One region of the Glutamicibacter sp. St.4D3 genome, then DNA from elsewhere that is predicted to be linked to it. Evidence: riboswitches for the same ligand, from Rfam matches in the RefSeq annotation. Region 1 holds a riboswitch; the other holds the start of a gene.
What was found. Region 1 has a riboswitch for thiamine pyrophosphate ahead of AC6I21_RS11865 (ECF transporter S component). Riboswitches for the same ligand answer to the same signal wherever they lie in the genome.
Positions count from the first base shown of each region.

Region 2: linked by a shared signal. The riboswitch ahead of AC6I21_RS01300 (3-oxoacyl-ACP reductase) and the one ahead of AC6I21_RS11865 (ECF transporter S component) in region 1 are both predicted to bind thiamine pyrophosphate.

Region 1 covers NZ_AP039380.1:2,562,359-2,569,688, reverse strand. The annotation lists gene AC6I21_RS11895 (Na(+)/H(+) antiporter subunit C) at 1-307, shown strand, start outside; gene AC6I21_RS11890 (Na+/H+ antiporter subunit D) at 308-1,915, shown strand; gene AC6I21_RS11885 (Na+/H+ antiporter subunit E) at 1,929-2,579, shown strand; gene AC6I21_RS11880 (MrpF/PhaF family protein) at 2,576-2,842, shown strand; gene mnhG (monovalent cation/H(+) antiporter subunit G) at 2,842-3,201, shown strand; gene AC6I21_RS11870 (DUF4235 domain-containing protein) at 3,292-3,534, opposite strand; TPP riboswitch at 3,662-3,818, shown strand; gene AC6I21_RS11865 (ECF transporter S component) at 3,885-4,505, shown strand; TPP riboswitch at 4,612-4,766, shown strand; gene AC6I21_RS11860 (ECF transporter S component) at 4,830-5,453, shown strand; gene AC6I21_RS11855 (ATP-binding cassette domain-containing protein) at 5,450-7,330, shown strand, end outside.
Region 2 covers NZ_AP039380.1:258,217-265,546, reverse strand. The annotation lists gene AC6I21_RS01305 (LLM class flavin-dependent oxidoreductase) at 1-998, opposite strand, end outside; gene AC6I21_RS01300 (3-oxoacyl-ACP reductase) at 995-1,798, opposite strand; TPP riboswitch at 1,878-1,972, opposite strand; gene AC6I21_RS01295 (hypothetical protein) at 2,116-2,274, shown strand; gene AC6I21_RS01290 (HNH endonuclease family protein) at 2,421-3,149, shown strand; gene AC6I21_RS01285 (hypothetical protein) at 3,351-3,560, shown strand; gene AC6I21_RS01280 (bifunctional metallophosphatase/5'-nucleotidase) at 3,823-6,057, shown strand; gene AC6I21_RS01275 (putative quinol monooxygenase) at 6,179-6,502, opposite strand; gene AC6I21_RS01270 (MmcQ/YjbR family DNA-binding protein) at 6,516-6,917, opposite strand; gene AC6I21_RS01265 (CoA-binding protein) at 7,012-7,330, opposite strand, start outside.

The DNA of each region.
Region 1 (7,330 bases):
CGGCGGGAGGATGGGCAAGGCCCCGCTGTTCCAGCCCGACCTGCCGGCCGATGAGTACTCGGATCCGCTGCCGCAGGCGCTGATCCTGACCGCCATTGTCATCACCTTCGCGGTGACCGCGTTCCTGCTCGCGTTGATCTACCGGTCCTGGTCGCTGACCAACGCCGATACCGTGCGGGACGATGAAGAAGATATCCGCGTCTCCCAGGCCAGTGCCTACGACGAAGAAGAGGACGCTCCCGTGGAGGAAGACACCACCGAATTCGTCGATGAGGAAGGCCGACCGATCCGCGAGGGGGAGGAATAGATGCAGCAGCTCATGTCCCTGGCCCCGCTGGCGGTCATCCTGCCGATCCTCGGCGCCGGCGCGACCTTCCTGGCCCGGCGCAAGGTGCGCTGGCAGCGGATCATCACCATCGGGGTGTTGTGCACCACGCTGCTGCTGGAGGTCGGGATGCTGGCGGCCACCTGGAACGGGCAGACCTACGCGATCACCATCGCCGGGTGGGACACCCCCACCGGCATAGCCCTGGTGGTGGACGGATTCAGCGCGTTCATGCTGCTGGTCTCCACCGTGGTGTCCCTGGCGGTGCTGCTGTTCGCCACCAGTCAGGGGATGGCCGACGGGGATGAGCACGGTCCGGTCTCGATTTTCCACCCTGCCTACCTGATCCTGCTGGCCGGGGTGTCCAACGCGTTCATGGCCGCGGACTTGTTCAACCTCTACGTGGGCTTCGAAATCTTCCTCACCGCCAGCTATGTGCTGCTCACCCTGGGCGGCACCGCCGAACGGATCCGCTCGGGCATCACCTATGTGGTGGTCTCCGTGGTCTCCTCGGTGCTGTTCCTGACCGCGATCGCGTTGATCTATGCGGCTACCGGCACGGTGAACATGGGGGATCTGGCGCTGAAGCTGGCCGACCTGGATTCGGGGACAAAGCTGATCCTGCACAGCTTCCTGCTGATCGCCTTTGGCATCAAGGCCGCCGTGTTCCCGCTCTCGCTGTGGCTGCCGGACTCCTACCCGACCGCCCCGGCCCCGGTGACCGCCGTGTTCGCCGGACTCTTGACCAAGGTGGGCGTGTACGCGATCGTGCGCACCGAGACGCTGCTGTTCCCGGGCGGGGAAGTGAACTCGGTGCTGCTGGTGGTCTCGGCGCTGACCATGGTGATCGGCATCTTCGGTGCGCTGGCCCAGTCGGACTTCAAGCGCATGCTCTCCTTCACGCTGACCAGCCACATCGGCTACCTGATCTTCGGGATCGCGGTCGGCACCGAAACCGCGATTGCCGCCACGATCTACTACGTGGGCCACCACATCATCGTGCAGACCTCCCTGTTCATGGTCGCCGGGCTGATTGAACGGCGAGCCGGCACCGCGAACATCACCGAACTGGGATCCCTGGCCCGCCTTTCCCCGGCATTGGCGGTGCTGTTCTTCATCCCGGCCATCAACCTGGGCGGCATCCCGCCATTCTCAGGGTTCCTGGGCAAGTTCGGCCTGCTGCACGCCGCGACCGAACAGGGCGGGGCACTGAACTGGGCGGTGATCGCCGCCGGGCTGCTGACCAGCCTGCTGACCCTGCTGGCCATCATCCGCGTCTGGGCCCGCGCCTTCTGGCGCCGGGCGGCCGAGGCGGAGGACCCGCAGGCGTCCCTGGTGGACCAGTCCAAGGAGATGACCGAACTGATCCAGTCCTCGGGCAATCAGGGGCCGATCCTGGGGGCCAGGCTCGCCCGGCAGATGGAGGCGAAGTTCCTGCCCTGGGGGATGCGCTACTCCACCGGGGCCCTGGTCGCTGCCGGGGTGGCGTTGACCGTGTTCGCCGGACCGCTCTTTGCCTTCTGTCAGCGGGTGGCCGCCGAGCTGCTGAGCCGGGCCCCCTACATCACCGCGGTTCTGCCGCCAGGCTAAAGGGGAAGGACACATGCCAAAACGTATTGACGAGCCACGCGACCAGCGCATCGCCGACGCGCTGGATGAGGCCTCGGGCCAGCGCAACCGCGCCACACTGCGCCAGGAGTGGCCGCTGCTGCTGTTCATGACCCTGGTCTGGGGCGCGCTGTGGCAGGACTTCACCCCCGGAACCCTAATCGTGGGGGCGCTGCTGTCCCTGCTGCTGGTCGCCTTGTTCCCGCTGCCCCCGGTGCGCCTGTCGGGGCGCATCAACCCGTGGTACTGCTTCCTGCTGCTGGGCTGGTTCATCATGCAGGTGGTGGCGGCCAGCCTGGAGGTTTCCTACCTGGCGCTTTTCCGGCGCCAGAAGACCCGCAGCTCCATCATTGCGGTGCGCCTGCACACCGACTCGGACCTGATCGTCACCACGGTCGGGCACGTGCTGACCCTGATCCCCGGATCGTTCGTGGTGGAGGTGGACCGTCGCAGCTCCACCCTGTACCTGCATTACCTCAACGCCTCCAACGCCATCAAGGTCGCCCGCTCCCGGGCGAAGATCCATGAAATCGAACGGCGGGTGATCATGGCCATCGGCAGCCACGACGAGTACGAGTACGTCAAGCAGGTGCGCAAGGACATCGCCCAGCGCGCCCGCCAGAAGGCCAAGGAGGCAAAGCGTTGAGCTACATCATCGTGGGAATCAGCGGAGTGCTGCTCTCGGTGGGTGCGGTGGCCTGCCTGATCCGGGTCGCCCGCGGACCCTCCATCCTGGACCGGGTGCTGGCCCTGGATGTGATGCTGCTGATCATCTCCGCCGCCCTGTGCCTGGAAATGTACCTGAACCGGCACACCAACCACATCCTGTTCGTGGTGATCGCCTGCGCCATCGGCTTCATCAGCTCGGTCACCGTCTCCCGGTTCGTTTCCGACCAGAGGAATGCGTGATGGATCAGTTCCTGGAAATTGTGGCCGCCGGCTGCATGATCGTCGGCTCGCTGATGTCATTGATCGCCGGCATAGGCCTGTTGACCTTCCCCGACCTGCTCACCCGGATGCATGCGGCCACCAAGCCCCAGGTGCTTGGCTTCCTGCTGCTGTTCATCGGGCTGGCCATCCACCTGCGCTCCTGGCAGGTGGTGCCGGTGCTCGCCCTGGCCTGGGGCGTGCAGCTGCTAACCGCACCGGTCTCCGCGCACATGATTGGCCGTTCCGGGTACCGCACCAAGCACGTGAAGCGCGAAACGCTGTACAGCGATGAACTGCGCACCGTGGTGGAGAACGCCAGCCGCCAGAACAAGGACTAGCGCCACTGCCGGCACCACGAACAAGGGCCTCGGAGCACCGCATCACGGTGCTCCGAGGCCCTGCCTGTCCACGGCGCAAACGCCGGGGAACTACTTGTTCAGCTTGGCCAACGCCTTGCGGGTGCCGCGGTCGGTGAGGACCTGGATGATTGCGGCCACCACGGAGGAGAAGACGGCGAACGCCAGGGCCTGGCGCATCGAGGCTTCGGCTTCGGCTTCCTGGCCGTGGCGCGGGGCATCATTGCCGGTGAATCCCTTCCACAGGCGGTCCACCAGCTTGCTGCCGACAAACCCGGCTCCCAGGGAAATGCCGGTGGCGAGCAGCTTCATCATTGGTTTCATTCTTCGCGCTCCTGTTCGCATGGGGACTTCTCTTTCTATCGAAAGCATATCCTGAGCTATGGTGGCATCGCAGACATGGCATCGGGTGATCCACGGATCGCCGGGGCAATCTGCTGACAAGAAACGACAGGGGAGCGTCATACCGTCCCCGAGGCTCACCGCGCAGCAAACGCCGGTGGCCGGGGACCGGTGGAAGACGCTGAGAGTGCGATAGATCGCAGACCCTCGAACCTGCTCCGGCTAGTACCGGCGAAGGAAGTCGAGAATCTCAGATGTGCGGCAGGGACAGCTCCCTGCGCATCCGCATGTGCTCCCCTCCTGAACCAGGAGGATGGAAGAAAATGGCAACAACCAAGCGAACCGGCGGCACCTCATGGAAGGTCGCGGACATCGTGATCGCCTCGGTCATCGCCGTGGCTTCGGGCGTGGTGTTCTGGGCGTGGAGCGCCAGTTACGGTTTCGTGACGCTGGCCTTCGCCGCGTTCCCGCCGGCCAGCGCGCTGCTCTCGGGCATGTGGCTGTTCCCCGCGGTCCTCGGGGCGTTGATCATTCGCAAGCCCGGTGCGGCACTGTACTGCGAACTGCTGGCCGCCATCATCGAGGCCCTGCTGGGCACCCACTGGGGACTGACGGTGCTGGTCTCCGGGCTGCTGCAGGGGCTGGGCGCCGAGCTGGTGTTCGCGCTCTTGCGTTACCGGGTGTGGAACCTGTTCGCCGCCATGCTGGCCGGTTTCTGCTCCGGCTTCCTCAGCGCCCTCAACGGTGCCTACATCACCGCCCACTTCGTGCACTATACCGCCGGGATGAAGCTGTTCCATGTGGCGGCGATGAGCGTCTCCGGGTTGCTGATCGCCGGGATCTGCTCGTTCTTCCTCACCCGCATGCTGGCCAACACCGGTGCCTTGGCCTCCCTGCCCAGCCGTCGGGCCCACCGGGAACCGGTGCTCACCCGCTCCCGCTAGGCGGCGCCTGGCGGCCGGAGCAAGAGCAATATGACGTCCGCCTCAAACCGGTCGCCGGTGCGGGTTCTGCCCGACCGGCATCCTGGGGTATGGTGGCAACGCAGACATAAACCGACAGGGGAGCGTCATACCAGCCCGCTGCCGTGCCGCCAGGCGCGTCACGGCAGGCGTAAGGGTAAAAGACGCTGAGAGTGCGATAGATCGCAGACCCTCGAACCTGCCCCGGCTAGTACCGGCGAAGGAAGTCGAGAATCTCAGGTATGCCCCCGGGGACGCGCCCCGGTTCGCATACATGCTCCCCTCCTGATTCAGGAGGATATTCAAGTGACAACAACACCGTTGCGGGCCAGCAGCTCGTGGAAGGTCGCCGACATCGTCGTCGCCTCGGTGATCGCCGTGGCTTCGGGCGTGGTGTTCTGGGGCTGGAACGCCGGTTACGGCTTCATTTCCCTGGCCTTTGTGGCCTTCCCGCCGGCTAGCGCCTTCGTGGCCGGGATGTGGCTCTTCCCGGCAGTGCTCGGGGCCCTGATCATCCGCAAGCCCGGCGCCGCCCTGTACTGTGAACTGCTGGCCGCGGTGATCTCCGCGCTGCTGGGCTCGCAGTGGGGCATCACCGTGCTGGTTTCCGGCATTGTCCAGGGGCTGGGCGCCGAGGTGGTGTTCGCGCTCTTCCGCTACCGGGTGTGGAGCCTTGGGGTGGCGATGCTGGCGGGGCTGGGCGCCGGACTGTTCGGTGCGCTAAGCGAGGCCTACCTGATGGCCTACTATGCGGAATACACCGCGGGCATGAAGCTTTTCCACGTGGCGGCGATGAGCCTCTCCGGCCTGGTGATTGCCGGCATCCTGTCCTACTTCGCCACCCGCGCGCTGGCGGCCACCGGGGCGCTTTCCGCGCTGCCCAGCCGCAGGGCGAACCGTGAACCGGTCTTTGGGCGGGCGAAGCAATGACCGCCGGCATCACGAACCACGCCGCGCTGCCCCAGCTGGAATCCGGTGCCCTGTCCGTGAGCGCGCGCGGGTTCGGCTGGAAGCACGCCGACCGGCAGCAACCGGCCCTGCACGCCCTGGATCTGGAGGTTCCGGCCGGGCAGCGGGTGCTGCTGCTGGGACCCAGCGGCGCGGGCAAATCCACGCTGCTGCACGCCATGGCCGGGGTCCTGGACGTTTCCGAGCTGGCCGGGTGCACCGGGCAGCTGCTGGTGGGGGAGCAGGACGCGTTCGGGCCGCGCCAGGGTGTGGGCCTGATGCAGCAGGACCCGGAAACCCAGATCGTGCAGGCCCGGGTGGAAGACGACGTGGCCTTCGGGGCGGAAAACCTCGGGGTGGACCCGCAGGAGATTTCCCGGCGCATTCCCCTGGCCCTGGAGGCGGTCGGGTTGGGCCAGCTGGCGCCGGAACACCCCACCCAGCAGCTGTCCGGGGGACAGAAGCAGCGCCTGGCCCTGGCCGGGATCCTGGCCATGCGCCCGGGGCTGATGCTGCTGGATGAACCCACCGCCAACATTGACCCGGAGGGCGCGTTGGGGGTACGCGACGCGGTGCTCAACGCCGCCGCGCGCACGGCAGCGACCCTGATCGTGGTCGAGCACCGGGTGGATACCTGGGTGGAACACGTGGACCGGGTGCTGGTGCTGGAGCCCGGCGGCGGGATCAGCCATGACGTGGCCCCGCAGGCGCTGTTGAGCGACCAGCCGCTGCGCCGGGAGCTGGCCGAGGCCGGGATCTGGGTGCCCGGCTACGTCCCGCACACCCGTACCCCACGCACCAGCCCGGGCGGTGAACTGCTGCGGGCCAGCGAGCTGCAGGCCAGGCGTTCAAAGAAGGCCCCGTTGACCGCGGCGGTGGACCTGGAACTGCCCGCCGGCGGCGCACTGGTGATCCGCGGCGCGAACGGGGTGGGCAAGTCGACCCTGGCGCTGACCCTGGGCGGGCTGCTGCAGCCGGCCAGCGGCCGGCTGCACGCCACTGAACTGTTGGCCGGTGAGGCGGGGGACAAGCCGTTCCTCTGGCGGGCCGGGCAGCTGGTGGCCCGCATCGGCACGGTCTTCCAGGAACCCGAACACCAGTTTGTCACCCAGAGCGTTGCCGACGAGCTGGCCTACGGGCCGCGCCGGGCGAAGGGGGAACGGGATGGGCAGGACGGCACCGGGCTTGATGAACAGCAGATCGCCGAACGCACCGCCGCGCTGCTGACCCGGCTGCGGTTGGACCACCTGGCCGAGGCGAACCCGTACACGCTCTCGGGCGGGGAGAAGCGCCGGCTCTCGGTGGCCACGGTGTTGGCCGCCAGCCCGGACGTGCTGATCCTGGATGAGCCGACCTTCGGGCAGGACGCGAACACCTGGCGGGAGGTGGCCGAGCTGCTCATCGAGGTGATCGAGCAGGGCACCGCCGTGATCGCGGTGACCCATGACGGGCACTTCGCCCGGGCGTTGGGCGCCCGGGAACTTGAGCTGCAGGCCCCCGCCCCGCGGGCCGAGGCCTCCGGACCGGACCCGCTGCTGGGATCCGCGGTGGGCGACAGCTGGCTGGCCCGGCGCAACCCGCTGGCGAAGCTGGCGGCGATCGTGGCCACCACCATCCCGCTGGTGGCCACCATTGACTGGGTCTCGGGCCTGGTGGTGATCACCGCGACCCTGCTGATGCTGCCGCTGGCGCGGCTGAGCATCCCACGTTTCCTGCTGCGCGCCTGGCCGCTGCTGCTGGCCGGGCTGACCGCCGCCTGGGGGATCAGCCTGGTCGGGGAGGACTCCGGGGCGCTGCTGCTGGACCTGGGGGTCTTCACCATCACCGAGGGCTCCCTGGCCGGCGGCATCGCCACCGGC
Region 2 (7,330 bases), 1.0 Mb from region 1:
CGTCCCTTCGGTCCGGTGAAGCTGTGCAGTGGCGGCAGTTCGGGCACCGGGGCATCCAGGTCCCATCCGGAGGTGTCCTGCTGCACGAAGACGCCCAGCTGCTTGAGCGCGTCACCGGTGGGCAGCAGCTCGTTCAGTCGGCGCTGCTTGGCCCGGGCTTCCTCATGCGTGCGCCCCACATAGGTCACCAGACCCGGCATGATCGCCACCGCTTCCGGGTCGCGTCCGGCCGCGGCGATCCGGGAGCGCAGATCGGTACCGTAGTCCAGGGCCATCTGCCGATCGGCGGCCACCGCGTACACGGCCTCGGCATACTTCGCGGCCAGCTCCCGACCCTGCGGGGAGGAGCCGGCCTGGAACAACACCGGGGCCCGCTGCGGGCCGCCGGGAACGTTCAGGGGGCCACGCACCGTGAAGTGCTCCCCCACGTGTTCGATGGGCTGCAGAAGTTCCGGGCTGGCGAAGTCCCCGTCCCGGCTGGCCTGTATGGCCTGGGCCGGGAAGGAATCCCACAGTCGGCGCACCACCTGAATGAATTCATCGGCTCGCGCATATCGGGTGTCATGGTCCCCCAGCCCGGGCATCGAATGGTTCTGCGCCTCGGCATCCCACATGCTGGTGACCACGTTGACCCCGGCCCGTCCGCCGGAGAGGTGGTCCAGGCTGGCCAGCATTCTGGCGGCATGGAATGGGGAGTAGAAGCTGGAGGAGACAGTACACACCAAGCCTATGTGTTCGGTGTGCTGGCTCAACGCCGAGAGCAGGGTCAGCGGCTCGTAGAACCAGGTGGGTCCGGCCTTTGCGGCCTGCGGGGAGATGGATTGGCCGTCGGCCAGGAACACCGCGTCCAGCAGCCCGCGCTCTGCGGTCTGCGCCAGCTGCGTGTAGTACCCGGTGTCGCCCAGGCGTTCGGCAGCGGAGTCCGGGTCCCGCCAGGCAGCCTGGTGGTGGCCTGCACCGTAGATGAACAGGTTGAGTTTCAATTGCTTGGGGCTCATCCCTTGACCAGTCCCCCATCCACGATCAGGTTCTGTCCGGTCACGCCGCGGGCCCAGGGGGAGGCGAAGAACAGGACGGCGTCCGCCAGTTCGGCCGGGCTGGTGACCTTGCGCAGCGGTGTGCCGGAGGCGATGAAGTCAAAGACCTCTTCCGGGGTGGCCGCGGAGGCGTCGGTCGTGCGCAGCAGTCCGCCCGAGACCATGTTCACGGTGATCCCCTCGGGTCCCAGGTCATCGGCGAAGGTGCGGGTCAGCGACAGCAGTGCCGCCTTGGTGGCCGTGTAGTCGTGGTACGGGACCACCGGATGCTGGAAGAGGTTCGTGCCGATATTGATGATCCGTCCAAAACCGGCTTTGCGCATGTTCGGCAGCACGGCCTGGATTGCGGCGACCGGGGCCAGCACCGACCCGGTGAACTGCTTGCTCAAATCGGCCGCGCTGAGTTCGCCAGCCTTGGGCCGGGCGTCCCCGTTGAAGGAGAAGTCGACCAGCGCGTTGTTGACCAGCGTGGTCAGCGGCTTGCCGAAGTGCTCTTCGGCCTGGCGGACCAGGTCCTTCAGCTGCCCGGCTTCACGCACATCAGCCTGTACGGCCAGGGCCTGTTCGGGGTAGCGGACAGCCAGATCGTTGGCGGCCTGCCCCGAGGAGTGGTAGTTGAGGACCACGTTCGCTCCGGCGTCCAGGAAGGCGGTGCTGATGGCCGCGCCCAGCCCGCGCGCGGCGCCAGTGACCAACACCTGCTGCTCTGCCAGGGGCAGAGCACTGTTGCTGGTTTCGACGGTGGTGGTTTGTGTGTTCATGGTGTTCGAACTCCTTGAATGTGGGTCAAGGCGAACGGAACCCGGTGGATACGCCGCAGCCACTCAAAGGTGCGGGGCATCGTGGAATCCAGGACATTCCCTTCGCCAGTACTAACTGGTGCAGGTTCGACGGGTGTTTTCTCAGCCGCTGCGGCGGCACCCCGTGTCACTAACCCCATTCCTACCACATCCAGCGACCAGGCACCGACTTGGAGACTTTTTGGCCCGGACAATGCCGAGGCCGCGCCGTTGCCGTTACGAAAACGGACGGGACCGGACTCCTTGTCGCTTTGCCGGAACCGGCCTACGGTGAGGATATGGACACGGTAAATGACAAGGGCAAGGACCCCTACGCACCAGAAAACATCGACACCGGCGAAGTGTCACCCGAGCAGCTGAAGAAGTGGCGTGATGAGGGCGGGGCATCGCACACCCGTCCGGGCCAGGACGAGGATCCGGGAACCGCGACCAACTAGCGCGGTCTGCGTCACGGACACCACATGAAGGTGCCCCGGCGGTTCGGGCGATAGTGTCGCCCCGAAGCGATAAGGTGCTGGCTGTACACCACAGGCAGCACCTTATTTTTGGTGCGCCCACTGCATCGAAGGGAACCTTCTACCGCATGCGCAGCCCGCGTCGCTTCATCACCCTGGCCCTCTTGCTTGGCTCACTGTCACTGACCTCATGCTCGGCCGGGACGCTCAGCGATTTCAACCCCGACGCCGCTCCAGGGCAAACGCAGTCACAAGCCCCCTCCACCGGCGGCCCCATCACCGAAGAGCAAAGCCTTGAGTTCGCAGAATCGCTGGCGTTGCTTGAGGAAATCGACGTCAAGGGCCGCGCCCCGAAGACCGGGTACTCGCGCGAGGAATTCAGCAAGGGCTGGAAGGACCCCGACCGCAACGGGTGCGACGCGCGCAATGACATTCTCGCCCGGGACCTGAAGGACGTGGAATACCGGGAGGGACGCATTGAATGCGTGGTGCTCAGCGGCGTACTTGATGACCCCTACACCGGCAAGAGCATCTCCTTTGTGCGCGGGCAGGGAACCAGCAGCGCGGTGCAGATCGACCATGTGGTGGCGCTTTCGGATGCCTGGCAGAAGGGCGCCCAGCAGTGGGACGCCGAAACCCGCCTGAACTTTGCCAACGACCCGCTGAACCTGATGGCTGTGGATGGCCCGACCAATGCATCCAAGGGCGACAAGGACGCGGCAACGTGGCTGCCGCCCAACCGCTCCTTCCGGTGCAGCTACGTTTCCCGTCAGACGCAGGTGAAGGCGAAATATGACGCGTGGATGACAAAGGCCGAACAGGCGGCCATTGAGAAGATCCTGCGCAGCTGCCTCTAACCGCGCACACCCCCGGCTCACGGCGGTGAACCGGTTTTTCCTAGGTTTACCCTGCTCCCCGAGGCGCCGCTTCATCCCACTGCGGTAGGTGAGCAGGCACATCTAGTCCTTTCGGAGGATTCCTTCGGACAACTATTTGTGCAATTATTGTAATTACAGTCATTGGTTTTTCACGGGACAGCGTGGTCTACGGAACAAGGGATGCGTGATGCAGAGATGAAGATGCGGCTTCTGGGGGTTGCGCTTTTGGTGTGCGGTGCCGCGGTCTTCATCTTTGCCCTCAACGTCCAGCATCGTGAGTTGGCCTACGGTCTGCTTACCGGGGCATACCTGCTCTTCGTGCTGGCCGTATGCGCGCTGGTCGGACGAATCGTGGGAGCCTCGCGGGTGGGGCCACCCAGCGGCGAATGATCCGCACGCCCCCGTTGCGGCTCTGCACCGAAGCCGGCCACGATCACACGGTGAACGTGAAAGATCTGCTTGATAGTCAAACTGTGGCGCGGATTTCGCGATGAAAGCCGACCAGGCCGACCCGCTGCGGGAACGCCGTGTGAAGCGAGGCCACGTGAACGGCCCCCGACATCAACCCCACACTTCATCAAAAAGTATCGACAGGTTCACTCCCGTGGGATAAACATGTGACGATCACTTGTTTACCTCTAGGGGATTTTCCATGTCTACCTCCAGACGTCTGCCCAGGGTCGGTTTCACTGCCCTGGCGTCCTTTTCGCTCATTGCCTCCGGCGCCGTTGGCGCGCAGGCAGCGCCCACCGACCCAAGTCGGGCCAAGGAAGTAGAGCTCAACCTGCTGAGCATCAATGACTTCCACGGACGCATCCAGGCCGAGGGCGAATCTGCCGGAGCTGCAGTACTGGCCGGAGCGGTCGCAAAATATCGGCAGGAGAATGCGAATACCCTCTTTGTCTCGGCCGGCGACAACATCGGTGCCTCCACGTTCGCCTCCGCTTCACAGCAGGATGCGCCCACGATTGACGCGCTCGGCGCCGCCGGGTTGGACCTGTCGGTGGTGGGCAACCACGAATTCGATCGTGGTTTCCAGGACCTGGAGGAGCGTGTAATCCCCCGCTACGGCACCAAGTCCAAAGCCGAAGGAGCCGAGGGGGCGGACTATGCCCTCGGCGCGAACGTATACGAGAAGGGCACCAGCAAGCCGGTCCTCAGGGAGTACACAATCCGCGAAGTCGACGGTGTATCGGTCGGGTTCATCGGCACGGTCACCGCGGACACGGCCACGCTGGTTAGCCCCAGCGGGATCAGCGACCTCACCTTCGGCGACCAGCTCGAGGCCGCCAACCGGGTGGCAGAGAAGCTGAGCGACGGCGACAAGAAGAACGGTGAAGCCGACGTGCTGGTGCTGCTGACCCACGACGGATCCGAAAGCACGGCCTGTGACACGATTGCCAAGGAATCAACGGATTATGGGCAGCTGATCCGCAATGCCGATGAGCACATCGACGCCATCATTTCCGGACACACCCATAAGCCCTACCACTGCTCAGTGCCAATCGCGGGCACTGACCAAACCCGGCCGGTGATCCAGGCGCATCAGTACGGCACCACCCTGGGCGAAATCTCCCTGAGCATTGATGCCAGCGACGGCACGGTCACGCAGTCGGACTCCAAGCTTGTCCCCTTGGCTGCCGAAGGCGGCTCGGCTTTCAAGCCAAACGCTGCCGTCACAGAGATTGTTGACAAGGCCGTTGCCGAATCCGAAGAAGTAGGCCAGCAGGAAATCGGCGCCATCAGCGCCGACATCCTGCGCGGCGGCGAACCGGCAGGTGATGACCGCGGCGTGGAATCCACCCTGGGTAACACCATCGCCGATGTCCACTTGTGGGCGACCTCCAACGAGGACTTCGGCGGGGCCCCGGCACAAATCGCCTTCATGAACCCCGGTGGTCTGCGCGCTGATCTGCTGTACGGCCAAAACGGCATCGTCACCTACAAGGCAGCCGCGGACGTACAGCCCTTCGCCAACACCCTGATCACCATGGACATGACCGGCGCCCAGCTGTATGAAGTGCTCGAACAGCAATGGCAGCCGGAAGGAGCTTCCCGTGAAAAGCTGCACCTGGGGATCTCCGAAGGACTGAGCTACACCTACGTGGAGGACGCGGCCCGCGGTGAGCACATCACGTCGGTGAGTTTCAACGGAAAGCCCGTCGCCGACTCTGACACGTTTCGGGTCGCGGCCAACGCGTTCCTGGCCTCCGGCGGGGATAACTTCACGGCCTTCGCCGAAGCCAAGGACCATGCCGACAGCGGCCAGGTGGACCTGGACGCCACGGTGAACTACTTCAAGTCCCACGACGTCGTGGATCCAGCGCCGCTGGGCCGCGCCGTGCAGGCGGGCGCCGAATGGGCCACCGTGAGCCTCTCCTCGGCCACCCTCGCTCCTGGCGCCACCCTGGAGGTGGCGGTTTCCGATTTGGAGCCCGGGGCGAAGATCTCGGCCAGCGCCTTCGACGGGGAGGTTGAAGTTCAGGACATCGCCGCGGCCGATGGCGCCGGCTCCACCTCCTTCCAGCTGACCGCGCCTCAAAAGCTGAAGGAAGGCCAGTACCAGTTGGTGATCTCGCAGGTGGGCCGGGAGGACATTTCCGTGCCGCTCACGGTAGCTGTCGAGGCACCCACCACGCCGAGCACGGAACCCAGCCCGCAGCCGAGCGCCTCGCCCACGGCGTCCCCGTCGGCGTCGCCGTCGCCGACCCAGTCAACCCAAAGCCCCGCGCCGCCACGCCCGGACGCTTCCCAGTCACCGGCACCCGATCATCAGGATCTGGCCGACACGGGCTTCGCGTACTCGAGCATCGGCATCGTTGCCGCGGTCATCCTGGTCGTTGGGCTGCTCATGGTGCTGCTGCGTCGCCGGGGCAACACCCACTAGAGGCCGAGAGCCCAGGGAGACAAGGTGAAGATTAACGTCAAAAGCACCGCCAGCGGCGGTGCTTTTGACGTGTCGACGCCCTGACCCCGGCCGGGGAAGCGGGGTCGCTCAGCGGCAGAAACTAGTCGATCTTCAGCTCGCCCATTTCTTCCCAGCCCTGACCATCGACCTTGCGGGAAATGATCTTCGGGGTGGACACCAGGGCCGGACGCATGGCTTCCAGACCTGCGGCGAAGTGCGGGCCATTGACGTGGGTGGCGGCCGCTTCGTCGTCACGGAACCCCTCAACCAGCACAAACTCGTTCGGGTCTTCGACGCTGGTGGACCAGTCGAAGAACAAGTTGCCCTCCTCGGCGCGGGTGGTGCGGGTGAACTCGGCGACGCGGTCCATGAAGCTGTCGGTGAATTCGGGCTTTACCTGAAACTTAACAACGATGAAGTACATGCCACCAGTCTAGTTAGCCGCCGCCGGTGTGTCTCTTGATTTGGATGGCGCTCCGGTCACGTGCCGGCATTGCCTCGATCACCAGGTCATAGGAATCCTCGACCAGTTCGCGCATCACCTGCGGGTCCAGTCCCACGCGCACTGAGTTCCAGTGTCTTTTGTTCATGTGGTAGGCGCCGGTGATCTGTTCGTGCTCGTCTCGCAGCCGTTCGGCGATGGCCGGTTCACACTTCAGGTTCAGCAGCAGTTCGCCCTGATGCACCATCAGCAGGGCAAACATCTTGCCCTTGGCGCGGTCCCGTCCGGCAACCTTGAACACGGTGCTGTGTTCCCCAAAGGGGAAGTCTTCGTAGGCTCCGGGCATGGACAGGCACAGGGTCCGCCACACTTCGTGGTGTTCCTCCAGCGCGCTCATTTCCACCGTCCCGGATCTCCGCCGCGTCCGGTTCCCACGGTAGCAGTCGCCGTCCGGGGCAGGGACTGGGGTGGGCTCCTTCGCAGCACTGGCGCTAGAGAAGCGGATATTCGATCTTCGGGCAAGTGTCCATGACCACCTCGAGCCCGGCGTCCTTGGCGCGCTGCGCGGCGGCTTCGTCGACAACGCCCAGCTGTAGCCAGACGGCGCTGGCGCCGACCTCGATGGCCTGGTCCACGATGTCCCCGACCTTCGCCGAGTTCACGAAGCAGTCCACGACGTCGATGTGCCCGGGGATCTGATCCAGACGCTCATAGCCGGTTTCCCCCATGACGGTTTCCCCGCTCAGGGATACCGGCAGGATCTGCATTCCCAGCTGTTCCTTCAGGTAGCGGGCAATGGAGGGGGCCACC